2 regions of the Pelomicrobium sp. G1 genome follow, and region 2 is predicted to be linked to the other one. Evidence: riboswitches for the same ligand, from Rfam matches in the RefSeq annotation. Region 2 holds a riboswitch; the other holds the start of a gene.
The links. Region 2 has a riboswitch for fluoride ahead of crcB (fluoride efflux transporter CrcB). Riboswitches for the same ligand answer to the same signal wherever they lie in the genome.
Positions count from the first base shown of each region.

Region 1: it holds a riboswitch for fluoride, as region 2 does, so the genes downstream of both, crcB (fluoride efflux transporter CrcB) here and crcB (fluoride efflux transporter CrcB) in region 2, are expected to answer to the same signal.

Region 1 covers NZ_JBQACR010000004.1:25,513-39,711, reverse strand. The annotation lists gene ACTFO6_RS05515 (metal ABC transporter permease) at 1-450, opposite strand, end outside; gene ACTFO6_RS05510 (ATP-binding cassette domain-containing protein) at 451-1,005, opposite strand; gene ACTFO6_RS05505 (hypothetical protein) at 1,061-1,495, opposite strand; gene ACTFO6_RS05500 (metal ABC transporter substrate-binding protein) at 1,508-2,524, opposite strand; gene ACTFO6_RS05495 (hypothetical protein) at 2,535-3,926, opposite strand; gene ACTFO6_RS05490 (hypothetical protein) at 3,979-4,353, opposite strand; gene ACTFO6_RS05485 (DUF3299 domain-containing protein) at 4,373-4,873, opposite strand; gene ACTFO6_RS05480 (FtsX-like permease family protein) at 4,877-6,088, opposite strand; gene ACTFO6_RS05475 (ABC transporter ATP-binding protein) at 6,085-6,723, opposite strand; gene aroF (3-deoxy-7-phosphoheptulonate synthase) at 6,746-7,801, opposite strand; gene dksA (RNA polymerase-binding protein DksA) at 7,861-8,304, opposite strand; gene ACTFO6_RS05460 (hypothetical protein) at 8,446-8,745, opposite strand; gene ACTFO6_RS05455 (MerC domain-containing protein) at 8,819-9,235, opposite strand; gene ACTFO6_RS05450 (DUF169 domain-containing protein) at 9,232-9,993, opposite strand; gene ACTFO6_RS05445 (Fur family transcriptional regulator) at 10,113-10,580, opposite strand; gene dmeF (CDF family Co(II)/Ni(II) efflux transporter DmeF) at 10,740-11,702, shown strand; fluoride riboswitch at 11,782-11,844, shown strand; gene crcB (fluoride efflux transporter CrcB) at 11,946-12,332, shown strand; gene ACTFO6_RS05430 (DUF190 domain-containing protein) at 12,373-12,735, shown strand; gene gor (glutathione-disulfide reductase) at 12,779-14,158, opposite strand; gene ACTFO6_RS05420 (class I SAM-dependent rRNA methyltransferase) at 14,184-14,199, opposite strand, start outside.
Region 2 covers NZ_JBQACR010000001.1:273,078-287,276, reverse strand. The annotation lists gene ACTFO6_RS01435 (HEAT repeat domain-containing protein) at 1-342, opposite strand, end outside; gene ACTFO6_RS01430 (HAD family hydrolase) at 483-950, opposite strand; gene ACTFO6_RS01425 (universal stress protein) at 966-1,382, opposite strand; gene ACTFO6_RS01420 (cation:proton antiporter) at 1,379-2,464, opposite strand; gene ACTFO6_RS01415 (DUF190 domain-containing protein) at 2,461-2,829, opposite strand; gene crcB (fluoride efflux transporter CrcB) at 2,849-3,235, opposite strand; fluoride riboswitch at 3,338-3,411, opposite strand; gene ACTFO6_RS01405 (cytochrome c biogenesis CcdA family protein) at 3,500-4,222, opposite strand; gene ACTFO6_RS01400 (glutaredoxin domain-containing protein) at 4,185-4,493, opposite strand; gene ACTFO6_RS01395 (heavy metal-responsive transcriptional regulator) at 4,507-5,049, opposite strand; gene ACTFO6_RS01390 (NHL repeat-containing protein) at 5,326-6,306, opposite strand; gene ACTFO6_RS01385 (transporter) at 6,326-7,246, opposite strand; gene ACTFO6_RS01380 (heavy-metal-associated domain-containing protein) at 7,224-7,553, opposite strand; gene ACTFO6_RS01375 (DUF7482 domain-containing protein) at 7,584-8,090, opposite strand; gene ACTFO6_RS01370 (heavy metal translocating P-type ATPase) at 8,144-10,624, opposite strand; gene ACTFO6_RS01365 (acyl-CoA dehydrogenase family protein) at 10,970-12,607, shown strand; gene ACTFO6_RS01360 (hypothetical protein) at 12,804-13,130, shown strand; gene ACTFO6_RS01355 (glycine zipper 2TM domain-containing protein) at 13,164-13,682, shown strand; gene ACTFO6_RS01350 (PepSY domain-containing protein) at 13,766-14,146, shown strand.

The DNA.
Region 1 (14,199 bases), on a different contig from region 2:
CAGGAGCAGCGGTCGCGAAAGCTTGGCGAGTGCGCCAAAGGCAACCGCGGCCGCCGCCACGCCCACCCCCAAGTGGACCGCGCCGGTGAAGTAGAGCTGACCGTCCAAGAGGGCCCGCCCGAGCGGCTCGGCGAGGGGCAGGTTGGCGGCGAGCAGCAGAGCGCCGCTCCAGCCGAAGAGGAGCAGCAAGATCCAGCCCGTGGCGCCTCTTCGCGCGAGGCGTCCCTTGGCCGCGGCGGCCGCGAGGGTGGCCGCGGCGGCACCCATCATGACAGGGGCATTGAGCGCCGCAGCCGCTAGCGCCCCGAAGGCCGAGACCTGGGCCAGCGCCAGGGCCGCGATCCACTCCTCGCGCAGCAGCAGGTACATCCCGACGGCAGGAAGGCACAGGGCGTACGCAAAGCCGGTGGCGAAGGGAAGCTGGAACAGGGGATCGAAAAGGGCATCCACTCAGCCGATCTCCACGATGCGATGGCACACCCGATCCAGGAAATCACGCTCGTGGCTCACCAGCAGCACGGCGCGATCAGGGCCGAGAGACCGAAGCGCCTCCGCCAGCGCCGTCTCGGCCGGAGGATCCAGGTTGTTGGTGGGCTCGTCCAGCAGCACCAGATCCGCCGGCGCCGCCAGGCAGGCCCATACCTGGAAGAACTGGCGCTGGCCGCCGCTCAGGATATCCAGGCGGGCTCGCAGCAGGGGCTGCAGGAAAGCGGGGAGGCTCTCCTGGTCGGCGCCGGTCAGTTCGAGCAGGTCCCGGGCCGAGACGGGAAGCCCCGCCACCGGTGCGCCGTGCTGGCGATGGTAGGCGATGCGGGCGCCCGCGGCCTTGACGATGCGGCCGGCGAAAATCCGCGCGAGGCCCGCCACGGCGTTGAGCAGGGTGCTCTTGCCCGAACCGTTCCTGCCCCAAAGCCCCACCACCTCGCCCCGGGCTACCCGCAGGGAGACGGGGCCGACCACGGGCGCGCCGTAGCCGGCCTCCAGGTCCAGGAGCTCGAGGAGCACCTCGCCCTTTACGCCCGCCTTTGCGGGCGTGGGGGGCGCGGAGCCGAACGGCGCGTCAATGATGGGCCCTCATGCCGCAATGGGTGTTAATGGACAATCCTCGGCAGTCCTGGCGCAGCCGCTTTTCGCACGCTTCCATCTCCCGGCCGGAGGTCAGGCACTGGGCCGCCGCCTCGTGGGCGGCCGCCATCTTGAGATGCCTGTCCCGGAGGGCGGCCGTGTCCTCCGCCTCTCCCTTTGCCACTTTCATGCCGCAGCGGCGGCCCGCCGCAACGCCCTTGCACGCCTCTTCCAGCGTCCGGACGCATTCGGCGAGGGGCGCGCCCGCCCGCAGGCATTCGGCCGCGTCCCGGTGGGCCGCGGCCATCCTCTGGTGGCCGGCGATTTCCTCCTGCACCAGGTGCTGCCCGGCCCTGTCCTGGGCCGCCAGGGCGAAAGCCGCCGGGCAAGTGAGCAACCAAAAAGCAAACAGCAGGGGGGATCGCTTCACGATAACCTCCTTTCATCCGTTGTGGAATGCTTCGGGCTTCGCGCCTGGCGTCGTCCGGCCCACGTTCAAGGACGAAGGGGCGTCGGGCTCACCCGTCCGCGACGAGGCGGAAGCGGCCGCGAGCAGCCGCTCCAGGGTGTCGTCGAACAAGCCGAAGAGGTCCTTCGCCTTCTCCGAGCCGCCCACGGTATAGGGCAGCACCACCTGGGGAATCCCCGCCTGCCGGGCGAACCACTCTGCGGCCCTCGGGCTGTTGTAAGGCGCCCGGATCACCATCCTGGCCGGTTCGCGCTTGTGCGCCTCCAGCAGTTGGGCCAGGTGGCTCGCCGTGGGCTCGATGCCCGGCTTGGGTTCCAGCGCCCCCACCTGCTTGAGACCCAACCACGCGTTCAGATAGGGAAAGCCCTCGTGGTGCACGATGACGGGGGTGCCCCTGAGGGGCGCCCCTTGCGCCTCCCAGCGGCTCATCGCCTGCTGCCAACGGCCGGCGAAGTCCCGGTACCGGGATCGGTACCGGGCCCCGTGCTCCGGGTCCAGCTCGGCCAAGCGCTGGGCGAGGGCCTCCCCGACCTTGAGGATGTTGCGCGGGTCCAGGTGGATGTGGGGATTGCCCGCCGGGTGCTGATCCCCCAGGGAGCGGTCCAAGGTGGCCGGCACTTCCAACAGGGTCACGTAGCGGGACGCCTCGAAATAGCCGGGCTTCCCCGGCTGCACCTTGGAATTGCCCGCCTCGGCGAAGAGGATGGGCAGCCAACCGATCTCCAGGTCGGCGCCGGTGCATACCGCGAGATCGGCCCGGCGAAACGCCGCCAGGAGGCTGGGCTTGGCCTGGATGCGGTGCACGTCCTGGAACGCGGTGGTGGCGTTGTACACCACGGCCTTGTCGCCGGCGAGCGCTTGCACGAGTGCGCCCCATTCCGGCTCGCAGGCGAAGACCTGGAGCGCCGCCTGGGCCGGGGCGAGGGGAAAGGCCATGCCGGCGCCCATCAGCAGCAGCCCCACAATCCATCGAAGCCATGCATGCATCATAGGTCGGCTCCTAGAACTTGTGGGCGCCGTGGGCGCCCAGGACCAGGATGTACTGGAGGAAGAACTGGTCGTCCAGCTCCCCCTGCCGAGACTTGTCCCGGGCATACTGAAGCCGTACCCGGCTGAACTCGGTGGGGGACCAGTCGATCATGGCGGTGTAAAGCTCGGGGTTGTAGGGACCTAGGATCGGGAAGTCGGCGGCGGTAAGCGTTCCGTTCAGCACTTGGCCGATGTTCACCCGGTCGTGCTCCAACCGGTCGTAGCGGACGCCCACCCGCCAGCGGGGCATGAACTGGTACACTGCCTGGGCATACCAGCCGTACTGGCGGGAGTCGTAGCGGTCTTCCAGATTGGCCCCGTCTACGTCGAAGGCCAGGGTGCCTTTCTCCTTGGACCGAAAGACTTCGGCCTGGAGCTTGAAATTGCGCTCCGTGGGGTTGCCCAGGGGCGCCCACTTCCACACGAAGTCGGCGATCCACAATTTGCTGCGGCCGGAAAAGGCGTTGGCGACTAGGCGGCCCGCCGAGTCCTCGTCCTCGTACACCCGCTCCTTGGGGGAGGTCTGGAGATAGGCGAGGCCCAAGCGCCAGTTATGGCTTGGCCCCAGGTCGCCCCCGATGCGGGCGAACGCGGTGCCCAGGGAGGCGCCGTTCTTGTTGCGCTCCGAACCGGGGAATTCCTCGCTGCGGGCCGCCTCGCCCCCCAGCTCCAGGAAAAAGGGCGTCGGCGCCAGCCACTTGAGCTGTACCCCGTCGTGGCCCAACTGTTTGCCCAGGAAAGCGCGATAGGGGAGCGGCGCGTCGATGAAGTCCCAGGCGTGCTGATGGATTTCGTTCTGGTAGCCGATGCCGGAGAAGAACCGGCCGCCCTTCAGGGTGAAACCCCGAGGCAGGGACAGGGTTTGAAAATACGCCTCCTCGATCTCCACCTCGTTCTCGGGGGTGTAGGCGGCGGTGAAAAAGCCGCGGAAGTACGGGTCCACGTTGGCGAAGAGGTTGAGTTCGGATTCCACCAGGCTGAAGCCCCGCTCGCCGGGCCCCACCTCGCCGCCGCTGGGGATGAAGCCGTTGATGCGATAGGTTTCGGGATCCTGCTTGAGGCTGGCGTAGCGGCCCTGGAGGATCAAGGAGGCGCCCGGATTGAAGGCGTTCTCGGCCCGGCGCTGGGTCACGGCGGCGGCCTGGCTCCGGGCCTGGGCCGCCTGTTCCTCGGCCTTTCCGGCCTTGGCCTCGGCCTCCTTGAGCCGCTCCTCCAGCGCCCGCAGGCGCGTTTCGTAGTCTTGCTTCATCCGCTCGATCTGGCGGCGGATCTCCTGGATGTCGGCGCTCGATTGGGCCAGGGCGGCAGGCGCGACGCCAAGCGCCAGCGCCACCGCCGCCGCGGCAGGTTTGAATCGGTACACGGCGAATCTCCCTGAAAAAAAGTTGACCGAGCCGGCGGAGCCGGCCGTTGCGTCAAGCGAGCCTCAGGGAGTCGGACGGGGGGGCGCGCTGGAGAAAAGGAACGTAAGGCGCGTGAACGAAAGCGTAGGAGAGAAGGGCCGGCGCCACGGCGGCCGGCGCGCAAGCCCCGGGCGGAGGCGCGTACCCCGGCGCCGCCGCTCCCAGGGGCGCATGGGCGCCGAACAGGTCGCAGTCGGCACGCTGGGGCTCGCCCGGGGCGCCCCCTTCCCCGTGGCCGTGGGCGTGCCCGTCGCCATGACGGGCATCCTCTTCGTGCCCGTGGAGCGGCATGTCCCCGAACAGGTGGCGGAGCCCGTGGGCGTAGCTGCCCACGGGCCCGACGGCCAGCAGCAGGGCGAGGAGGGGAAGGAGAAGGCGGAAAGCCATGGTCCGATCGGTTATGGGATCAGTCCTTCACCGGCTCGGCGTCGGTGAGCCGGTAAAAAATGCCCATGGGATCGTTCTTGAGCACGGCGAAGCGGCCGGAGAGCACCACCGGCTCGTAGGTGAACTTGACCGGCACTTTGGATTTCACTTCCACCACCGAGTCCGGCCCGGCCGGCAAGCAGAAGGGGCAGGTGGGCGGCAGCGAGCTCAGGATGAAATGGGTCTGCTTCTCGCCGGCGGAAAGGGGCAGCATGAAGCCCTGCAGCTTCACCTCCTTCTTATCCAGGACGAGGATATTGTCGGAGAACTGGGGCACCATCTTGCCCTTGTCCTTCACCATCTCCACTTGCTTGAGGGTGCGCCAGGACACCACGCCCTGAAGCTCGGGAAGCGGTTTTGGATTCAGCGCCTCCGGCGGCACCGGGGGCGAAAACGGGTCTTCCTTAGGCGTCTGCGCCAGGACGGCGACCGAGGCCAGGGAGAGCGCAGCCGCCAGCGTCATGCCGAATCGTCTTGCCATGGATTAACCCTCCGCCAGTACGCGGGCGATATCGGTGCGATAGGCGCGCCACGCCGGAAGCAGCGCGGCGGCGAGCCCCACCCCCAGGGCCAGGGCGATCAGCCAGAGTTCCCCGGGCACCAGGGTGAATCCGGTGATGTCCGCCTGGCGCGCCGCCCGCAGCCAGGCGCCGAGCCCCTCCGCCCCCAGGTGGCCGAGGGCGAGCCCCAGCAGCCCGCCCAGGCCCGTGAGCAGCATCCCCTCCAAGAGGAGCAGCCCGAACAGGCGCCCGGGCCCCGCCCCCAGGGTGCGCATGATGGCGAGATCGTAGCGCCGCTCCTCCAGGGCGTTGTACAGGGCGATGAACACGCCGAGCCCGGCGCCGGCGATCAGCACCAAGGCGAAGGCCCGCAACACGTCGGCGCCCACCCCCAGGAGCTGGAACAGGCGCGCCGTCTCGAAGGCGGGGGAGGCCGCCTGCAGGGCGCTCTGGCTGTTCACCCAGCGGGGAAAGGTGACCGCCGCCAGGGGCGAAGCGTACTGGATGAGGAGCGCCGTCAGCTCCTTGCCCGCGTCCCAGTCGGGCGTGCCATCGGGCAGCAGGGGAACCTCCGCGCCTTCATGGGCGTGCACGTCCCACACGCTCTCCACGGCCGTCAAGATCAGCCGGTCCAGCACGGTGCCGGTGGGCGCCAGGATCCCCACCACGTCGTAGGGATGCTCGTGGTGCTCTTCCCCCGCTTCGGCGATGCCATGGACCCCGGAGAACGTGTCCCCCGCCTGGAGCCCGGTGGCGCGGACCACTTCCGCCCCCAGCACCGCCTCCAGGGGATCGAGCCACAGCTCGCCCTGGACGATGCGTCCTCCATAATGCTCCACCAGGTCATGGGTCGTGCCCACGATGCGGAAGCCCCGGTAGTTGTCTCCCAGGGCGAGGGGGATCGCCTTCCTGACCGCCGGGTTGGCTTCGACGGCGCGGGCATCTTTCAAGGGGATGTTGCCGGTGGGCACGTCCAGGTGATAGACGGTGGAGAGCACGAGCTGCAGGGGGCTGCCCTTCGCCCCCACCACCAGGTCGATGCCCTCCGCGTCCTGCAGCATGCGCCGCTCCAACTGCTCGGTCACCAACATGAGCACGGTGATGGAGGCGACGCCCAGGGCGAGCAGCAGCAGGTTGAGGGCCGTGGCCAGCTTGCGGCTGGCCAGATAAGCGAAGCTGATCTTGAGCACGCTCACGCTTGTTCCTCCAACCGGTATTCCTTGCCGATGCGGCTGCGCACCCGCTGGTCGTGGGTGGCGACCACCAGGGTGGCGCCGCAAGCGGCCGCCTGGGACTCGAGCAGGTCGATCACCTGGGCGCAATGGGCGTCGTCCAGGTGGGCGGTGGGCTCATCGGCGAGCAGCAACCGGGGCCGGTTCACCACCGCCCGGGCGATGGCGGCCCGCTGGGCCTGGCCCTGGGACAGCTCCGGCGGTTTGGCGTCCGCCCATGCTTCGATGGACAGGGTGCGCAGGATCTCCCGCACCCGCGCCTCGTCCCGGGGCAGCCCCGCCAGGTACTGGGCCAGCCGCAGGTTGTCCAGGACCGAGAGGCTTGCCACCAGGTGCAGCCGCTGGGGCACGAGCCCCACGTGCCGGCCACGGAAGCGATCCAGCGCCGTCCCGGACAGCTCGTCGAGGGCGCAGCCGTTCACCTTCACCCGGCCTTGCGTGGGCCGCAGAATGCCCGCCAGGATGTGGAGCAAGGTGGTCTTGCCGCTGCCGGAGGCCCCGGTGAGCAGCCAGTGTTCCCCGGGGGCGGCCTTCCATTCGGGGATCGAGAGCACCAGGGCGTCGCCGTAGCGGTGCTTCAGATTCTCGATCTCGAACATCCGTCTTCGTGGGCGGGTTCCTTTAAGCGACCCGGCTCGCCCGGGCGGCGGGCGTCCAGCGGTCCAAGGAGCGGCCGAGGGCCCGGGCGATGGCGTCCAGGCTGTCCACCAGATCCTTCAACTCCTGGGGAGTCAAGGCCTGGTCGGCGTCGCACCACGCCTCGCAGGGATTGGGATGCGACTCGATCAGTAGCCCGTCGGCGCCCGCCGCCACCGCCGCCCGGGCGAGCGCCGGCACCATCCAGGCCTTGCCGCCGGCGTGGGACGGGTCCACGATCACCGGCAGATGGGTCTCCTTCTTGAGCACCGGGATAGCGGTCACGTCCAGCACGTTGCGGTAGGCGGTCTCGAAGGTGCGGATGCCCCGCTCGCAGAAGATGATGTCGTGGTTGCCACCGGCGGCGATGTACTCCGCCGCCATGAGCCACTCGGTGATGGTGGCGGACAGCCCCCGCTTCAGGATGACCGGTTTCTTCACCCGCCCGACCTCCTTGAGCAGGTCAAAGTTCTGCATGTTGCGGGTGCCGATCTGGATCACGTCCACGTCGAAGGCGAGGAAGGTGTCCAGCATGCGCACGTCCATGAGCTCCGTGACGATGGGCAGCCCGTAGGCGTCCCCCGCCTCCCGCAGCATTCTGAGGCCGTCGATCCCCAGCCCCTGGAAGGCGTAGGGGCTGGTGCGGGGCTTGAAGGCGCCGCCCCGCATCAGCCGGCAACCCGCTTCCGCCACCCCCTTGGCGGCAAGGCACATCTGCTCCGGCGTCTCCACTGAGCAGGGGCCGCCGATCACCTGGACCGCGCCGCCGCCGATGGGCACGCCCCTCGCCTGGACGACGGTGTCCTCCCGGTGCCACTCCCGGGCCACGATCTTGTAGGGCTTGAGCACGTGGATCGCCTGCTCCACGCCGGGCATGCTCTCGAACATCTCTTCGGTGAGCTTGCGCTCGTCGCCGATGGCGCCGATCACCGTGCGCTCGGTGCCGCGGGAAATGTTCACGCCCAGCCCCGCCTCCCGGATCTTGCGCACCACCGCCTCGACCTGGGCGTCCGAGGCGTCGTTGCCCATGATGATGATCATCGGTCTGGTCCTTTCATCGCCGTAATTGCCGGAAGCGCCGGCAAGCCGCGCCCGCAGGTTCAGTCGCCGTAGGTCCGCTCCCGCCGCTCGCGCCGCTCCTGAGCCTCGATGGACAGGGTCGCCGTAGGGCGGGCGAGCAGCCGGGCGATGCCGATAGGCTCGCCTGTGTCTTCGCAATAGCCGTAGGAGCCGTCCTCGATGCGCTTCAGCGCCGCGTCGATCTTGTGCAGGAGCTTGCGCTCCCGGTCCCGGGTGCGCAGCTCCAGGGTGTATTCCTCTTCCAGCGTGGCCCGGTCCGAGACGTCGGCCACCGCCTCCACCTTCTTCAACTGGGCGCTGGTGGCGTCCGCGTTGGCGAGGAGCTCCTCCCGCATGGAGAGCAGCCGCTGGCGGAAAAAGGCGAGCTGCGCCGGGCTCATGTACTCTTCGGGGGGCGCGTTGAGCAGTTCCTGCTCGCTCAGCAACGCCGCCTGGGCGTTCCTGTTCGTCGATTTGCGGGTCATGACGCACCTCCTTTCGAGCCGCGGCGGCGCGCGGCCCTCGTGCATTCGTGGCGATTACGTGTCTGCGCCATGCGAGTCTCCTGTCGTCCGTGGCCATGGGCAGGGCTGGGCGAAATCCCCGGTTTCCCCTTGAGCACCCCATTATCCCCTAGCCGACGACCCCACGTCCTCCGCGATGCACAATCCCGTGAGTACGGTGACCGGTATCAGGGTTCGCTCCACGTCCGTTCTCCGAGGCTTAATGATGCAGGCCGTGCAGCAGGTGGATGACACCAGCGCCACCGCCAACGCCTCCCCCACGGCGAGGCCCGCCTCGATCGCCTCGGGCAGCAGATTGAGCAGCGCCGCGCCCAGCAGGATACCCACCGAAAAGCTCACCAGCCTGGGCACCCAGCGTTCCAGCACCGCGAACGTGAGGGACGCCACAACAACGCTCAACACCCCGCCCGCCGCGCCGTGGCGAGGACATAGCGATCAGGACCGTCCACGGCCTATGCCCCGGAACCGACCGGTCTCATTCCTGGCCTCGGGCGGCCTGGCAAACGGCGCACGATCGGCAGAAGGTGCGGTTTGCCAGATGGGCCGCCATCAACACCCCCGATCCCGCGACGGTCAAGAGGATTTCTCCCGTTTCCCCGAGGCTCGCTTCCCCGGCAAAGGTGGCGATGAGCACCGCCGCCAGGCCGCCCGCTCCCAGCGCTGGCACCGATCGACGCCGGTGGCGCAGGAACCCGGGAACAAAAGCGCCCATCGCCAGCAGCACCAGCACCCCGCCGAGGGCCTGATGCACCCATTCGCCGGCCCAGAGCTCAACGCCCGCCACCGGTGCGAGGGCCACCGCCAGGGGCGTGGCCAGGCAGTGGAGCAGGCACAGGGCGGAAGTCCAGAGGCCGGCCCGATCCCAGGCCGGATGATAGGCGCGGGCGATCATCCGCCCTCCCTCACCCGCTCCAGGGACTGGGCGACGCTGGGCGCCTCCCCGGCCGCCACGTCCTGTCGCCGGCGCCGGTGGAAGGCCGTGAGGGTCACATTGGCCCGAGCGAGGACCGCGATGCGCGCCACGTACTCGCCGAGCCTGACCCCCGGCAGCGCCCACAGGGCCACCTCTCCGGTCAGGGCGTCCAGGTACGCCCGCGCCCCGCAACAGCCCAGGGACAAGGCCGCCCGCCCCGTGTTGAGCGCCTGGGGCACCACGGAGCAGGCGGGCCGTCCCAGGGCGGGCGGCGCGCCCCCTTCCACTTGCTCCACCGCCTCGGCGATCACCAGCCCTTGCCCGGCCTGGGCGAAAATCAGCACCACGTCGGGGTCCAGGGGCGTTTCGGCAAGGGGTGCGTAGAGAACGCGCCGAGAAGGGCGCTGCGCCACCGGGACCCGGGCGACATCCTCCTCCCGCAGGTAATCCAGCTCGGCCATGATCTTGAGGGCCGCTTCCAGCTCGGTCCTCTGGGTCGGGGGCGCGTCTGCCAGGTTGTGGGTATAAACCCCCACTGCACAGAGGGCGTGATCCGCAGCCGAGGTCACAAAGGCGCCTTTCGCCCCCTCCTGCCAGAAAACGCAGCCGGCGGGCACAGAAGGCCCGGAGTAAACGCCCACACCCGCGGGCGGCTCCTGGACCAGGCACACGGCGACGGGGGAAAAGGCGAGCTTCAGCGATTGCTCCAGCGTGCGCGCCGCATCGCGGTAATCCATAAGCCTTCTCCTTGGCAGGACGATCCCTCTTCCGGTCGCGTTATGCAACCGGATTGCATAAACTTTTCTCAGAGCGCCGACAGGGCCGGCCCCCTCGCCGCCCGCCGGCGCAGTCGCCTTCACTGACCGCCGGCGCAGCCGGCGCAGAGCCCTCGGATCGTGAGCTCCACCGCCTGGGAGCGGTAGCCGGGGGGCAGCGCCAGGGCGTAAGCCGTGCTGGTGTTTTCCAGGCAGAACACCGCGCCGCAGCGGTTGCATTTGAAGTGGGCGTGCCCGTCGCGATCCGCCTGGGCCTTGTAGCGCCACACCCGGTCGTCGCCGACGATCCGGTGGGCGAGTTCCTGGCCCACCAGCCATTCCAGGACCCGGTACACCGTCACCCGGTCCACCCGCACGCGGCCTTTGAGCGCCTCCTGCACCTGGTGATGGGTCAAAGGCCGACCCGCGGCAAGCAGCACGCCCAGCACCCGCACGCGCGCCGACGTGGCCCGCTGCGCGCGTTTCAGGATCAACGCCTCGGCGGCGGACTCCCAGCGACCGGGCGGCGATGCGCCCGCCGCGGCGCGACGCAAACGGGTCTGAACCATGGCTTTACTATACTGCACGCAGCCATTTTTCGCAACGCAGTTGCATGCAATCCGAGGGCGCTAGTCCCGAAGCCGCGACTGCTCCGTTCGACCGGCCGATGGCCTAGGCTTTAAAATACCGCTTCGTCCCGCTCGGCATCGAAGCACCCCTGGATCCGCATGCATCCTCTTGATCTCACTCAGTGGCGGCACGAACACGTGTTCGACCACGGCAACCGGGCCGGCGAGCGCAATACTTGGCGGGTGGTGGCGTTGACCAGCGCCATGATGGCGATCGAGATCGCGGCCGGGTGGCTCTTCAACTCTATGGCTTTGCTGGCCGATGGCTGGCACATGAGCACCCACGCCGTCGCCCTCGGCGTCTCGGGGATGGCGTACGTCCTCGCCCGCCGGCTCGCGCACGATGCGCGTTTCGCCTTCGGCACGTGGAAAATCGAGGTGCTGGCCGCCTTCGCCAGCGCAGTCTTCTTAGCCGTGGTCGCCCTTTACGTGGCGGCGGAGTCGGCGACCCGACTCTTTCGACCGCTACCCATCGACTACGAGCAGGCCCTCCTCGTCGCCACCCTGGGGCTTGCGGTCAATCTCCTGTGCGCCTGGCTGCTGAGGGATCACCACCATCACCCGCATTCCGGCGACGATGCCTCCTATGACCCTCTCCACGCCCACGGGGACCGTCACCACGCCGATCTCAACCTGCGCTCGGCCTACCTCCACGTGGTCGCAGACGCGCTCACCTCGATACTCGCCATCGCCGCCCTGCTGGGCGGGCGGCTGGCGGGCTGGAACTGGCTCGATCCGGTCATGGGCATCGTCGGTGCGACGGTGATTGCGGCCTGGGCCTACGCACTGATCCGAGATTCGTCCAAGGTGCTCCTCGACCGGGAGATGGATCACCCCGTGGTCGAGCGGGTGCGCCGGCTCATCGAAGGCGACGGCGAGGCGACGATCTCAGACCTCCACGTGTGGCGCGTCGGCCGTACCCAGTACGCCTGCATCGTCTCGCTGGTGACCCACACGCCCAAGACACCGGACGAGTACCGCGAGCGGCTCAGGCATTGTCCCGAGCTGGGGCACGTATCGATCGAGGTCAATCCCTGTCCGCGCTGCCGCAAGCAGTCGTAGGCGGACGCGGTCGGCGTTGGCCTCAGTGGCGAAAGAACGCTGGCGCACAAGGTGGACTTCGCGGCAACGGGCATTTAGAATGCGCAGAGGAGATGGCATTCCTCCTTTAACCGCCCGCGTGGCTGATGATGCCTGCCTTGCAGATTGCCCGGATCCGGGGAAGGTGGGCGCGCAGGTGGTCAATTCCCGCTTTTCTCTCGCCTCCTTCTCCGTTCCAAGAAAAATGCTCCAGAAAGGAACGGAATGGCAATGTATTCGCTTCTTAGCGTGTTTCTCGGCGCAGGCTTGGGCGCATGCCTGCGCTGGTGGCTTGGCGTCGTCCTGAATCCGCTCTTCCCGGCCATTCCGCTCGGAACGCTCGCGGCAAACCTGCTGGGCGGCTACTTCGTGGGCATGGCGATCGCCTACTTTTCCTTCAAATCGGGCTTGCCTCCGGAGGCGCGCCTCTTCGTCATCACGGGCTTCCTGGGGGGGCTCACCACGTTTTCGACTTTTTCCGCCGAGGTCGTCACTCTGCTCGGACGAGGACAGCTTGCCTGGGCGCTCGCTGCGGCGGGCGGACATCTGCTGGGCTCGCTCGCCCTCACCGCCCTGGGGATCGGCACAGTGAAATGGCTCATACGAGGCTAGCAGGGCTTTGAGCGGGCCTCATCGACAGGAGACCGAAGCCATGGAAGGCGCTTTCCTCCGCTTCTACGTGCACGAGAACGCACGCCACCGCCACGCTCTTCTCTGGGAGTGGCTGCTGGAGCAAGCCAACCGGATGGGTATCCGCGGCGGCTCGGCGTTCCGGGCCATGGCAGGCTTCGGACGGCACCACGTGCTCTACGAAAACCACTTCTTCGAGCTGGCCGGAACCCTCACCGTGGAGGTGGAGTTCATCGTCACGCCCGAGGAAGCCAGGCGGCTGCTGGAGCTCGTCGAGCGGGAGAAGATCCGGGTCTTCTACGCCCATATCCCGGCGCGCTTCGGCGTGCTCAACCCGGACGCGGACGATCCGCCCGGCACGGCCGTGGATCCGGAGAACCCGTGAACACGTCGCACGCGCGCCCGCGGCGACCACGACCAACCCGTTGTCATGCCAAGCCCACCGCCCCAGGCTCGGGCTTTCTCTCGCGCATCGTGACGAACTCCTCGGCCAGCGTGGGGTGAATGCCGACGGTGGCGTCGAACTGGGCCTTGGTGGCGCCGACCTGGAGGGCCACCGCGAACCCCTGCACCACCTCCCCCGCCTCGGGCCCCACCATGTGCACCCCCAGCACCCGGTCGGTGGCGCCGTCCACCACCAGCTTCATGAAGGTGCGCTCCTCGCGCGGCGTGAGGCTGAGCTTGAGGGGCCGGAAGGCGGTCGTATAGACATCCACCCGGGAATAACGCTCCCGCGCTCGCGCTTCCGTAAGGCCCACCGCGCCCACGTTGGGATGGCTGAACACCGCGGTCGGCACGTTCTCGTAGTCCATGGGCTTGGGGCTTGCGCCGAAGCGGGTCTGGGCGAAGGCCATGGCCTCGTGGATCGCTACCGGCGTGAGTTTCAGCCGGTCGATGACGTCGCCCAGGGCATAGATGGAGGGCACCGAGCTGCGGAACGCCTCGTCCACCACGATGGCACCGTTTTCCGCGAGTTTCACCCCGGTCTCTTCCAGGCCGAAGCCGCGGCTCGAAGGCGCCCGCCCCGTGGCGAACATCACCAGATCGAAAGCTTCCTCCCTGCCGTCGCCAAAGCAGACCTCGCGACGGCCACCGGCGCCGGCCCTGAGGGCCAGCACCCGGGTGTTGAACAGGATGCGGACTCCCTTTTTCTCCATCTCGCCGGCGAGAAACTGACGCACCTCATCGTCGAAACCCCGCAGCAGGTGGGGGCCCCGGTAGGCGAGGGTGGTCTCGACCCCCAGGCCGTTAAAGATGGAGGCGAACTCCACCGCGATGTAGCCGCCTCCCACCACCAGCGCCCGCTTCGGCAGAGCCTCCAGGAAGAACGCCGCATCGGAGGTGATGCCGAGCTCCGCCCCCGGGATCGGCGGCACCACGGCGCGGGCGCCGGTGGCCACCAGGAGGTGGCCGGCGGTATAGTTCCTCTCCCCCACCCGGACCCGATGGGGACCCAGCACCCGGGCGCGGCCGCGCAGCAGCGTCACCCCGGACGCTTCCAGCAGCCGCTCGTAGACGCCGTTCAGCCGGGCGATCTCCCGATCTTTGTTTTGTCTGAGCTGCGTCCAGTCGAAGCGAAGGCGACCCGCCTTCCAGCCGAAGCCCTCCGCGTCCTCGAAGTCCTCGCGGAAGTGGGCGGCGTAGGAGAAGAGCTTCTTCGGTATGCATCCGACATTCACGCAGGTGCCGCCGAGGAAGCGTTCCTCGGCGATGGCCACCCGGGCGCCGTAGCCCGCCGCCACGCGGGCCGCCCGCACGCCGCCCGAGCCGGCACCGATGACGAACAAATCGTAGTCGAAGCGCGTCAATTCCGGTCTCCTCTTCGCCTTGGGGTCAACCGATTCTGCAC
Region 2 (14,199 bases):
TCCTCCCAAAGCCCGCAATGCCGCCGCGCGGACCGCATGGGCGGGATGCAATTCGAGCAAGCGCTCAAGCGCCCCCACTCCGGGGTGCCGGCCCTCTATCCGTGCCAGGCTCCGGACGATCTCTAACCCCTCAACCACGTCCACCGGATGGCGCAAGGCACAGTCCACCAGGGCCGAGGCCGCGTCCGGCTCGCCCTGCCAGCCGAGGGCGATGATCGCACGCATGCGCACCTCCGACAACGGGTGTCGTAAGGCGTGCAGGAGCCTCGCGCGGTAGTCCCTTTCCTTCAGTCGCTCTTGATCCTCTCCGCAGTGGGGACAGACCCGCGCTTCGGCCGGCATCAGAGCGAAGCATTCGAGGCAAAAACAGGGTTGTCGTTCCACGTGCTCCAGTCCAGTCTCCCGGCCTCTACGATCACGTGCGGCTGGCGAGAGGCGTCTTCCCCTCACCCCAAATAGAGGAAGTGTCCAAACCCACCGGCTCAGCCTCGCAAGGTGGCTACCAGTCGCTGAGGATAAAGAAGTAGATCCAAGGCGTCGCGAATATCCCGCACGATGACCTGCGCGCTCGTCAGGGTATCTCCCCAAGCGCCTTCCTGCTGCACAACAGCGATTGCCAGCGCTGCAGCCTTCAACATCAGATGATCGTTGCGGCCGTTGCCGATGCAGGCGCAACCGGCGCCGAGATGCTCCACGTAGACTCGTTTCGCTTCGGCCTGGCCCCGCTGCGGCAGGATCGACAATTGACACGGAAGCCCCGCCAGGCGTGCGCGGGCCGTGCCGAAGGTGTCGCCGGTCACCACGTGGATGCTGAGCGCAGCGGACAGCCGCTGCAGACGCTCGCGCACATCCGGCAAAAGCTCGCCGTCGAGGGCCAGCGTGCCGTTGTAATCCAAAACGAGATGCATGAGCTCTACCGTGGCGAAATCGGGGATGTCAACTCTCAACACAGCAAAAGTCTTTCCTCAGCGCACCACCAGGACGGCGCACTCCGCGTAGCTGATCACCCGGTGGGTAACCGAGCCCAGCCGCCACCGGTCGAACGCACCCCGGCCACGGTGACCAAGGACGATCAGATCCACGGCCTGCCGCCCGGCGTATTCGAGGATTTGTTGCGCCGGATGTCCGACCGCGATCTGCAGCGACGCCATGATCCCCTGTCGATCGATCTGCTGCTTGAGCTTATCGAGCAGGCTCTGATGGTAGTCGCGCGAATGCTCGATGACTGCTTCAGTTTCCACGTCCTCGCCGAATTCCGGCACTTGGGCGACCGTCAATACGCAGAGCTCGGCTTGATAGCGGCTCGCCAGCTCAGCCGCCATGGCGAACGCCTTGGTGGAAGGCTCGGAACCATCGTAGGCCAACAAGATTTTCTTGATCATGTTTTTGCCTCCAATTTTGCCTTCGTGCCAGCCACGGTTGTGTCCTCCTGGGAACTAACTTCCTTTTTCAGGTGCAGATGGTGATGCGGAAAGAAGAAGGCGTTGGCGATCAGGGTCGGGATCACAGCACTGCCGATGACCGCGGCCACCAAGGCCGAGTACTGCGCCTGGTCGATGATCTGGCGCGATAATCCGAACAGCGCCGAGATGGTGCCGAAGGTGAGCCCTGTCGACATAAGCAGCGTGGTGTAGGTCGCCTCCTTCCCCGGTGCACCGTAAGCCTTGGTTACCGGGAACACGCCGATAAACTTGGTCCCCATCTTCACGAACAGCAACAAAAGAAACGCTCCCGGGGCAGCCATCAGCGCTGGCAACGAGACGAAAGAGCCGGCACGAATAAAATAGAATGGGGTGAGCAAACCGAAAGTGAGCGTGCGCAGGCGCCGCACCAAGGCATGATCCCTGCCCACGGTGCCCGCCAACACCATGCCGATCAAGTAGGCGGGGAGCACTGCCTCGCTATCGGCCCAAACGGCGAGCGCTCCCATGCCGAACAAGAAGAAAAGCAGAAACTTCGCCTCCAGCTCCGAGGGCCGGTTGCCATAGCGCCGGAAAGCGAGTACCGTCTTGCCATAATCAGTCATGTTGAAGCCGAACTCCAGCATTACGGCATAGACCACGGCCACCGAGGTCGTGGACATGGCGATGCCGGCGAGCCAGCTTGCCCACGGATCCCAGCCCAGAAGCCATCGGGCGGCGGCAGCGCAGCCCAAAAAAGGGACAAAAAAGCTTGCTAGACCGACAGCGGCCGCCTCCTTCCATTTAAGCCTAAAGACCTCGGGATCGAGCTCTGCGCCCGCGAGAAAGGTGAGCACGATGGCTCCGGTACCGGAAAGGAACTTGATCCACGAGGCATCCGCCCCCAAGGCTGCGGTGCCAGCCGCGGCGCCGATGAAGAGCTGGGCGATGGTGCCTACTACGATTTCGGACAGGGCGGTCGCAACGCGCAGCCAGATGGAAAGAAGGCTCGCCGCGAGCGCCAACCCGAGCCACAAAGCCGCCAGCGTCCAGGTTTCGGTCATAGTCTCACTCCTTGCGGCTCCTCCGCCACAGACGGCGGATCGCCCTCGTCCGGGTTGAGCACGCCGAAGCGGGCCGGGATGTGGGCGTAGAAAACCCGAATTTTCTCCCGCTCGACCCGTTCCAGCAGCCGCCTGGCTTCCTCCGGCGTGACGATGAACTCCACCTCCACGGTAAGGGTGCCGGCCAGCTCGAAGAAGTGGTTCTCGTGCAGCACGTGGTGCCGCCCGAATCCGGCCATGGCGCGGAATGCCGAGCCGCCGCGGATGCCCATGCGGTTGGCCTGCTCCAGCAGCCATTCCCACAGGAGGGTGTGGCGGTGGCGTGCGTTCTCGTGCACGTAGAAGCGGAGAAAAGCGCCTTCCATGGTGTCCCCTTCCATCGAATCATGCGCTCGATATGAGCTGCACACTCAAAATTCCCAGCCCTGTGAGCAGCAGCGCGCCGAACAAGTGCAGGCCTATCGCTCCGAGCGCCCAGAGATATTCGCCGCGAGCGATCAGGGATACGATCTCGGCGGAAAAGGTGGAAAAAGTGCTCAAACCGCCCAGAAAACCGGTCATGGTCATGAGCCGCGTCTCCGGTGGCAGGCCCGGATGCTTATTGAAGAAGGCAACAGCCACGCCGATCAGGAAGCCGGCAAGCAGGTTGGCAGCCAAGGTGCCGAGAGGAAGGGTAGGAAAAACGGGGTTTAGTCGATGGCCCAGCCACCAGCGCAACATCGCCCCGAGAGTGGCGCCCAAGCTGATGGCGGCAAAGCCAGAGGTACCCATCGCGCTCCTTTCTTGTTGGGTTCTTGGTGAACCGGAGCGCTGGGCGCGGGCCGAAACGTCGGAGATTTCAGATGAGCCTACGCGTCCCGAACGCTCCCGGAAACAACCGTAGGCATCATCAGCCGGCCGGAGGTAGGCCAGGCGGTTAAGGGAGGAATGCCATCTCCTTAACATAAAGTATACGCTTGTAGTCGGTCCCGCAGCAACAGGGCCGCGGGCGTTTGCGCAGCCGCAGGTCGATCGTGATCCCGGATGCCTTCTCCTTCAGCCTGTGAGGCCGGGCACGACGATGAAATATGAGTTGAGTAGGTAGAGGCCGGAGGCGATCAGAATCACGCCTCCGGCGATTTCGAAGGCCTTCTGACGCGTGCGCAAGCCTTTCAGGCTCTCCAGCCACCCTACCGCCGCCGCGCTGAGAATAATCGGCACCACGCGGCCGAGGGCAAAGGCGAGGAGCAAGACGGTGCCGAACAGGGGCGAGCCGATCCCGGCGACGATGCCGAGCAGGATCACGAGGGCGGGCGTGCAGAAGGGGCAGATGGCCACGGAAAACGGCACGCCCAGCGAAAAAGCGCCCCACGCGGTCGCCGCGGGCCTGGCGCGCAGCCGGAGCGTGGGAAGCGGAAGTTTCAGCCAGCCGGGCCACGCGAGGCCCAGCACGATCAAGAGCGGTCCCAGCACCAGTCCCCACTCGCGACCCATGAGCCGCTGCAGGCCGTTTCCGCCGAGCCCCGCGCTCAACCCGAGCAGGGCATGGGTGATCACCATCCCGAGAACGAACATCCCGCCATAGAGAAACGCCCGACCGGGCGCATGAGCCTTGGTGACATACGCCAGCGACACCGGGATCGCCGCAAGCGCCACCGGGTTGAAGCTGAACAGGAACCCAATCACGAAGCCGGCGGCCAGCGAAGCGAGGCTAGCCTGCTCGAGCGTCTGGCGCAGCGACTCAACGTCCATCGCGTTCTCTCCGGGGACCGGCCCCATCCGCACCGGCCATGCGCTCGAGCCGCTCGCGCAACTCCCGCCCGAACCGCTGGGCGCTGGGCAGCACCGGGAAAACCAGCGCCCCGTCGATGGCGATCGCCGGCGGGCTGGTCACGCCCAGCTCCACCGCGTAGTCCATTTCCTCCAGAACGTCCACCTCCCGCCAGCTCACCTTGTCCCGGCCGAAACCCTCGGCGATGGACTTGAGCGTCTCGCGAGCCCGCGCACATTTGTCGCAGCCGGGCGTTGTAAAAACCTCCACCTTAATCATCGCGCTGGGAAGGTCAGGTCTTGCGTGAACGGTTCCGTTGTCCCTCGTTCGCCACGCTGCTTTCAAGCGCATCGAGAATCGGGCATTCGTCCAGCGGCCTGGCTCCACCGTCGCAGATGTCGATCAGGCCGCTGAGCGCCTGGGACATGGCCCTGAGCGCCTTGATCTTGCCCTCTACCTGCAGCTTCTTTTGAATCACAACGCTGCGCACGTCGTTGCAGCAGGCATCGTCGTGGGTCTTCAGCTCCAGCAGCTCGCGAATCTCGGCGAGGGAAAAGCCGCACTGCTGCGCGTGCCTGACAAACCCAAGCCGCCGTACCGCCTCCGGCGTATAAAGGCGATAACCCGCCGGGCTCTTGCGAACCGGCGCGAGCAGCCCTTCCTTTTCGTAGTAGCGGATCGTGTCGATGCCGACCTCGGCCCGGCTCGCCACCTGGCCAATGGTCAGCGTATCGTGCCTGCACAAGGATGACGCGCCCGACACCACCTCCGCATCAGGGCCCGGCTTTCCTGACCTCGACGGGCGTTGCGACCCTGTCGCCTTCTTGCGTGACATGCGCGATGCTCGCTTGCTTTCCGTATTGGTTAGACCTGCGTCATCCTTCAAAGGTCGGCGTACTCCCTGCGCTCGCGCCAGCCGAGTCCCGTCACGGCCCGAGCCGCCCATCAAGCACGGGCTCTGGTCCGAGCTTCCGGCAAGGGCCTCCGCGCGGGTGACCACGATCACGGCACGGCCGGGGGGATGTTCTACTGCGATCGAGAATCACCATGCAGGATTCACCGGCGATGAGCCGGCATGCAATAGCCCGCGTTTCCGCCCGGCCAGATCCCCTCAACGCCCGGGCCGCCATTTCTGGATCCTGCTATTGAGGAAATCCGCCACGAACACCGTTCCATCTTCGGCAACCGCCACCGCGATCGCATGCCGAAACTGTCCCGGGCCACTGCCCCGTTTGCCGAAGGTGGTCAGGAAGGTGCCGTCCGGCGCGAACTTCTGGACCCGGTCGTTGTAGAAGTCGGCGACGAACACGCCGCCGTCCGGCCCGACGGCGATGCCGGTCACGGTGGCGAACCAGCCGTTGAACGGCCCGTGGACGTTCATCGCGAAGGGACCGCCCCACTTGCGCAGGAAACGCCCGTCGGGCGCGAACGCCTGCACCCGGTCCGCGTAGCCGTCGGCGACGAAGAGCGTCCCGTCCGGCGCCAGCGCCACGTCGGTGGGATAGACAAACTCGCCCGCCCAAATTCCCGGCTTTCCGGTCGTTCCCCACTGGCGAATAAACGTGCCGTCGCCTTTGAGACGCTGGATCCGATGATTGTAGAAGTCCGCGACGAAGACGTCGCCGTTGCCGGCCACCGCGACGCCCCCGGGCGCGTTGAACTCGCCCGGCCCGCTTCCTGGCCGGCCGAACGCGCGCTTCGGCGTGCCGTCGAGGGCGAATACCTGGATGCGATCGTTGAAGTACTCGGGCACGTAGAGCTCGCCGTCGCGAACGTAGAGGTTCATGGGGCGACCCAGTTCGCCCGTGCCCTCGCCGGTGCGGCCGAACTGACGCTTGAAATTGCCATCGAAGTCGAACACCTGGATACGCCCGTTGCGGGAATCCGCCACGAACACCTCCCCGCCCGCCACGGCGATGCCCGTCGGATCGTCGAACTGGCCGGGACCGTCGCCTTTTTCGCCCCAGGCTTTGACGAACGCGTAGGCGGGCTCTTTGGCGGACGGGATGAAAGCGAAGCCGCCGAGCGCGGCAAGCGAGGCCAGGACGAGAATCGTCCATCCCGCGTACTTGCCGATTACGGCGAGCGTCATGCGCTCCCCACCGCGAGAGTCAGTAATTGAAGCGGAACCCGGCATGCAGCACGTAGTCCGTCTCCAGCGCCGTCCCGCGGAGATCCTGCACCACCGGAAGCTGCACGCCCGCTCCGAAGATCCAGCGCTTGGTCACGTACTGGAGGCCGGGTGTCAGGAACAGCGTGGTTCCGCCCGAGTCGGGATCGGCCACGCCGCCGGCGCGGTTCTTGCCCCGATGGATCAGGTTGACCTCGATCACCCCGTATACGAACGCCGGCACGCCGGCGGCGAGCGCCCGCGGCCAGAGCCGGTACTGGAGCGAGGCGTCGAATCGTGCCGCATCGCCCGCCTCGAATCCGTTCGCCTCGCCGTTCATCGCGTAGCTCACCTGGCTGTCGATCTGGAAATCCAGCGTCTGGTACGTGGCCACCACGCCCGCGAACGCGTCCCAGGAGCCGGAACCCGGCTGCACATCGGGCGGGAGCCGCCCCAGAGCGTCGCGCTTGTCGTCGCCTCCGGTAGGGGCCTTGACCCCGGCAAACGGGGCGATGCGGACGGTGCGTCCAGGGTCGTCCCGACGAACCACGGTATAGCGGCCGAAGAGGCTGAGATCGCCGAAACCGCTCGCCTCCCGCGTGACCCGCTGTCCGCCGCTGCCGAGCTCGAGCTTGTTGTCCGCGTACGGCAGCACGCCGAAGAGGGCCAGATCGCCGGTCGCGCCGTACCCGAGCGCCGTGACGGCCGCCGTGCCCCGGAAGTCCCGGCCGGCGCCGCTCGGATCGTCCCCCGACCGGCCCACCACGATGAGTTCGCGGAAAACGAAATCGCCTTTGGCGACCGGCAGCGCGGTATTGAAGGTGATCGGGGCGCCAAAGACGTGGCCGCTCGCGATCCCGAGCCCGAGCGCCAGGAGCCCCTTCAACGGCCTTGCCTGGCTATTTCCGCGGTTCACCGCCATTGGATCCTCCAGGAATCTGCTCGAAAGCGCGCAAGGTAAAACCGGCGTCCTTCACCGCCTGCTGGGCGGTGGGCTCGGCGAGGGCCGCGCCGTCCTTCATGGTGACCACCACCTGCCCGCTATCGAGATCCACCTTGACCTTGTCGACCCCGTCGAGGGTGCGCAGCTTCTTCTCGATCCCGTAGGCGCAGAACGGGCACGCCAGCCCGTCCACCTGGAGCCGGTAACTCGGCCCAGCCGCCAGCGCCGTTGAAGCGATCCACAGCAGCCCCAGCGCAAATGCCAGGACGGTCAGCATCTTCCTCATTGCCGTGTTCCTCCTATCCAATCATTCCTTTCACCGCCGGCCGCCCGGCCAGGTGAGGAGCGGCATGTTGATGACGACGCCGGTCCTCTCCACCGCGATTTCGCCGCGGGACGCCGCCTGCTCCACTTCGGCGGCGCTGGTGAGCAGCCGAGCCGAACGCTCATCCTTCCAGCTCACGAGATGGAGCGCTCTCAGGGGGCTGTAGCCGTCGGCGTGGGGCGGACGGTCGAACACGTCGGCCTGGAAGTCGAAAGGTCCGTCGCCGGAAACGCCGTTCTTGAACACGTAAACCTTGGCGAGCATGTTTTGGGGGGCGTCCGCCAGGGACGGCACGACCAGCACCGGGGAGCCCTTCATGCGCGTGAGCAGCGCGGCCACCTGGGGATCGGAGGCTTCGGTGTGGATGAACAGGATCCGCTTGCCTTCCAGGTAGCCGTCCACCGGGGGCACCACCGTGCCGGTATAGAATCGGGCCGCCACGACGAAGCCGGCGACGAGCACGCCGACCAGCGCGGTCACGACGAGATTGCGCGTCATGGTTCGCTCATTCGTTTCCGTAAAACTCAACCCGCCGCGTTCAGCCCGCGCGCTCATGTCGCTTCGTAGCCCCGGGCCAGGATGGCGCGGCGTATGCCCTCCGCTCCGATCGCGTCGGGGCGATACGTCACGATGACTTGTTTCGCTTCGGGATCGCCGGCGACGCGTTCCACGCCGTCCAGCTCGAGCAGGGCTTCCCGGATCGCGACGAGACAGCGCTCGCAATGCATGTTGGCCACGACGAAGCGCGCCTCGGCGCGGCGCGGTAGCCGCCGCCTGGGAAGCAAGCGCCCGGCAAAGGAGTTGGTCAGCACCGCCGTCACGCTGGCCGCCATGGCGATCATCGCCCACACCGGATGCACCCAACCGGTCGTGGCGAGGGGCACGCCGACGCCGTTGAAGGAAAACGCGAGCGCCAGGTTCTGCACCGTCTTGCGGTAGGAAGCCCGGCCGATGTGAAACGCCTCCACGACGGCGGTCAAACGCTCGCCAATCAGCACCACGTCAGCAGACTCGATAGCAATGTCGGTTCCTGCGCCAATGGCGATGCCCACATCGGCCTGCATGAGGGCCGGCGCATCGTTGATGCCGTCGCCCACCATCGCCACCCGGTACCCCTCGCCCTGGAGCCTTCGGATCACCTCGGCTTTTTCCTGGGGCAGCACCTCGGCGTGATACTCGGCGATGCCGAGGGTCTGAGCGACGGCCCGGGCAGTGCGCGCGTGGTCGCCCGTGAGCATCACGGGGTGCAATCCTGCATCCTTTAGGCGCGCGACCGTCTCCCTTGCCTCGGGCTTCACCGGGTCGGCAATCGCGATCAGCCCCGCAAGCTGGCCATCCACCACCACGGAAATAACGGTGTTACCCTCGGCCTGCATCCGCTCGATTTTTTCCCCCGCCAGCGCAAGGTCTGCGCCCTGCTGGATCCCGAACGCGGTGCTGCCGACGGCGACGCGGCGCCCTTCCACCCGCGCCACCACGCCCTGGCCGGGGGTCGCCTGGAACTCGTCTGCCCTTGGTACCGGCAGGTGCCAGGCCGCCGCAGCGTCGCCCACCGCCCGGGCCAGGGGATGCTCGGAGACCTGCTCCGCGGCCGCGGCGAGCCGCAAGGCCGCGGCCTCGCCCCAGCCATTCAGCGCAATCACGTCTGCCACCGCCGGCTTGCCCAGCGTCAGGGTGCCGGTCTTATCGAAGACCACCTTCTTCACGTCTTTCAGCACCTGGAACGCTTCCGCCGAGCGCATGAGGATGCCCCGTTCGGCGGCCATGCCGCCGCCGCGGATCATGGCGAGCGGTGTCGCCATGCCCAGCGCGCAGGGGTAGCCCATGACGAGCACCGCAAGCGCGGCAAAAACTGCTCGCGTCCAGTCGGCTTGCCCGGCCACCGACCACGCCCCCAAAGTCCAGACCGCGATGGCGACGGCGGCAAAGGCGAGCACGGCGGGGACGTAGACCTGAAGGATGCGATCCACCAGCGCGAGCATCCCCGGCTTCAGGGCGCGCGCTTCCTCCACCTGCCGCGCGACCTGGCTAAGGAAGCTTTCCTCTCCCACCTTCGCGACGCGGACAAGAAGCGTGCCGAGCTGATTGACGGATCCGCCGATCACCCCATCGCCGGGCGACTTTTCCACCGGAATCGATTCGCCCGTCACCAGGCTCTCGTCCACGCCGGAGGAGCCCTCGACCACTTCCCCATCGACGGGAATCGACTCGCCGGGCCGCACGCGAACCAGCTCGCCCGGTTTCACTTCCGCCAGCGCAACCTCTTGCTCCCGTCCGTTGCGCACCACCCGCGCCGTGGGGGGAACCAGGGAAAGGAGCTTGCGCACCGCCTGGGAGGCGCGGGTGCGCACGAGCGCCGAGACGTACCCGGACAGGAGATGGTAGGTGGTGACGAAGACCGCCACGCCGAAGAAATCGGGCGCGGGAAACGCGGGGTCCACGTAGCCCAGGAACCCGCCGAAGAGGCCGGCGAAGGCGCCGAACTCCATGAGCACGTGCTGGTTCAGAATCCCTCGGCGCAGGCTCGCCCAGGCCATCTCCAGGACGCGCCATCCCGGGCCGAACACGGTCGAGAGCGCAAGGAAGGGCATCAGCCAATACAGCGACGCCATTCCCTCGGGCGGCAAGAGCTCCAGCCACATGAGCCCCATGGCGGCGAAGGACACAAGTGCAAAGCCCGTCGCCACCAACAAGTCATCGCGCCGCTGCCGCAGCTCGGCCTCCTCCTCCTCGAAGGCCCGGAGCCGGTCGGCGCTGCGCACGGTGTAGCCGAGCTCAACCAGGGTTTGCCGGAGCGCATCGGGCGTGACTTGGCGCGGATCAAACTCGATCAACGCTTCTTCATGCGCCAAGTTCACGTTCACGCTGCGCACGCCCGGGGTACGCCCGAGGGCCTTGCCGATGCTGGCCACGCAGAAGGAGCACGCCATGCCGCCGACGCGAAGCTGAAGCTTCGCCGCCGGACGCGGGGCGGCGGATCCCTCCGCCGCTCCGCGGCCTGTTGTAATGGTCGCTTCATGCCCATCGTTCATGGTCGTGGCGCGCTCATAACGGACACGGAGGACGGCGGACCGGCCGCCCGAAGTGCCCAATCACGGGATTGCGAAAGCATTTTTGAAGGCTAAACCCTGGAGTCCACTCCAGAGTCAAGGGAATCGCGCCGAAGGGCGGCGGGCGAAGGGCGGACGCGCTCCGGTCTCCGGGATGCGCCAGGCCCGGGTTTCGTCGGTGAGCTGGCGCAGCCAGCTCATGGTGGGCGTGGCCCCGGTTCCGCTGGGATAACAGCGGCCAGCCCGCGCACCGGGCGCTTCTCGCTTTCCGTCGGAAGCCCGCTGCCTCAGACTATACAGCGCCGCAACCGCCCGGAAGGAACCGCCATGGCCTTCGTACAATCTCCGCCCGTCCTCGGCCACCCGTTCGATGACGACTGGATGCTGCGCTCCCACCTGGCCCGGGTGCTGCCGCCGGAGGTGCAGGCGGAAGTGATTCCCGGCCTGCGGGCCCTGGGGGAGATCTGCGGAGCAGAGCTTTACCCGCTCCAACTCGCCGACCGGGTGAACGAGCCGGTGCTGATCCAGTGGGACGCCTGGGGCAACCGCGTCGACCAGATCGAGCTGACCCGCGTGTGGCAGGCGGCCGAGCGGCTGGCGGCCCAGTACGGGGTGGTGGCCACCGCCTACGAGGCCCGGCACGGGGCCTTCTCTCGGGTGCACCAGTTCGCCCTGGCCTACCTCTTCGCCCCCGCCACCGACATGTACGCCTGTCCCCTGGCCATGACCGACGGGGCGGCCCGCACCCTCCTGGAGCTCGACAACCGAGACCTCATCGAGCGGGCGGTGCCGCGCCTCACCAGCCGGGACCCGGCCCGGTTCTGGACCTCCGGCCAGTGGATGACCGAGCTCACGGGCGGCTCCGACGTGGGCCGCTCGGAGACGGCGGCGCGCCGAGACGCGGACGGCACCTGGCGGCTCTACGGGCGCAAGTGGTTCACCTCGGCCGTCACCGCCCCAATGGCCCTTGTCCTGGCCCGTCCCGAAGGCAATCCCCCGGGCGGGCGCGGCCTCGCCCTGTTCTACGTCGAAACCCGGGACGCGGAAGGACGACCGAACCGCCTCCAGGTGAACCGCCTCAAGGACAAGTTGGGAACCCGCAAGCTCCCCACCGCCGAGCTGACCCTGGACGGCACGCCAGCGGTGCCGGTGGCGGGCCTGGTGGAGGGCGTGCGTAACATCGCCCCCATGCTCAACGTCACCCGGCTGTGGAACAGCGTGAGCGCGGTGGCCTACATGCGCCGGGGCTTGGCCCTGACCCGGGACTACGCCCGCAAGCGAGTGGCCTTCGGCGCGCCTCTCTGCGATCTGCCCCTGCACGAGGACACCCTGCTCCACCTGGAGGCGGAGTTCGCCGCCGCCTTCCAGTTGGCCTTTTACCTGGTGGAGCTCAGGGGCCGGCAGGAGGCGGGAGAGATCGGCGAAGCGGACGCTTGGCTCCTGCGGCTACTCACGCCCATCGCCAAGCTTCTCACCGCCAAGCAGGCCATCGCCGTGGCGAGCGAGGTGCTGGAGTGCTTCGGTGGCGCGGGCTACGTGGAGGACACGGGGCTGCCGGTGCTTTTGCGGGACTGCCAGGTGCTTTCCATCTGGGAGGGAACCACCAACGTGCTTTCCCTCGACGCCCTACGGGCGTTGAAGGCGGCGGGGGGTCTTGCCCCCGTGGAGGACCTGCTGGCCCGACTGCGCCCTGGTGTCCAGGAGGCGGCCCTCCAGCGAGCCCTCGCCTCGGCCGAGGCGGCCCTGGGCCACGCCCGGCAGTGGTTCGCCCGGGCCGAGCAGAAAGGCCCGCCGGCCCTGGAGGCCGGGGCCCGGCGCCTCGCCACGACCTTGGGGCGGGCCATTGGGGCCGCCCTTCTCGCCCGCCACGCCCAGTGGTCCCTGGACCAGGAGGGCGACGGCCGGTGCCGGGAGGCGGCCCGGCGCTTTGCCGCCGCCGGGATCGACCAGATCCTGGATTTTTGACCCTTTCTCAACCGCTTGACCCACCTTCGGGACGCCGGGGGTTCCCGTTCAGGCCCGGTTCAGCCACGCCGCCCCATTCTTTCCCCTGGCGCGAGCGCAACCTGCCCGGTTCAAACCTGTTCAGCGGCGGTTCAGGAACCGGGGCGTAGGATGCAAGCGTAGAAAACTGGAAAAAGACTGGTAAAGGAGGCTTGAAATGAAAGGGATTCGCAAGCTCGCCCTGCTGGGATCCGCCCTGGCGCTGGTGGCCGGCCTGGGTGCTCCGGCGGTGGCTCAAGCCGACGGCGGAGACTGGCACCCCAAGCACCACTGGAAGCACGACCATTGGAAGAAGCGCCATCACTGGAAGCACCACGACTGGGTGCCTCCCGGGCACCGGTACTACCACTATCACTACTACGATTACGGGCCGCCGAGGATCATCTACCGGCCGTACTACAAGGAGTACCACCATTATTACTATCCGCGGCACTACGACCGCTACGGCAGTGATTTCACCATCATCTGGCGCGGCAGTTTCTGAGCCACCCAGCGCGTGAAAAGAAAGGAGGTTGCCATGTGGAAGAAAAAGATCGCTTTGGCCACGATGCTAACCCTGGCCACCGCCCCGGCCTGGTCCTACGAGGCCTACGAGGACTTCGATTACGCCAAGGTGAAAAGCGTCACCCCCCGCTATGAACGGATAAACGTCCCGCGGGAAGAATGCTGGACCGAGCGCGTTCCCGGCGGCTACCGGGAAACCCGCGGGCCCGACAACTACCTCGGTCCCATCATCGGCGGCATCGCGGGCGGCCTCCTGGGCTCCACCGTGGGCAAGGGCAGCGGAAAGCATGTGGCCATCGGCGCCGGCGCGGTGGCCGGCACCATCGTGGGCGCGGAGCTCTCCCGGAACGAGGCCTACGCCTACGAGCCGCCCCACGACGTGCAGCGTTGCCGGGTGGTGGACCGGTGGGAGAAGCGCATCGCGGGCTACGAAGTGACCTACCAGTACGCGGGCCGCACCTACACCACGGTGCTGCCCTATGATCCGGGCCCCCGCCTGCGGGTGCGGGTGTCCGTGGAGCCCGCCGAGTGAAGCCCCAGGCGGCCCGTGGCGGGAGGAAGCCGGCAGGGCCGCCTTTCTGTTAAAGTTCGTTTGAACCGCCGGGAGTTGTCCTCGTGACGCGGAAAAAAGGGTTGTCGGCCTCCGCCTGGCTCGCCGCCGGGCTCGGAATCGCCCTGGCGGCGACCGCCGCCTGGGCCGACCACGACCGTTTCGACCCCCGCGATGACCGGTCGGAGCGCTACTACCGGCGCTACGAGTCCCGCGAGGTCCCGCCCGGGGACTTCTACCGGGTGGACAGGCGGGACCGGGGCTCCCGTTCCCCCCGGGACGAGGCGGCGGAGCGGGCCCGTCGGGAGACCGGCGGCCGGGTGCTCTCCATCGAGGAGCGTTCCCGCCGAGACGACCGGGAGGGCTACCGGGTGCGCATCCTCACCCCGGAGGGGGAGGTCCGCTACTACGACGTGGGCCCGGGCAACGGGCGGGGGAAACGCTGAGCCGTCCCGATGAAGGGACCGGCTCCCCTGCTTTTCCGTCTCGCAAGGCCGCA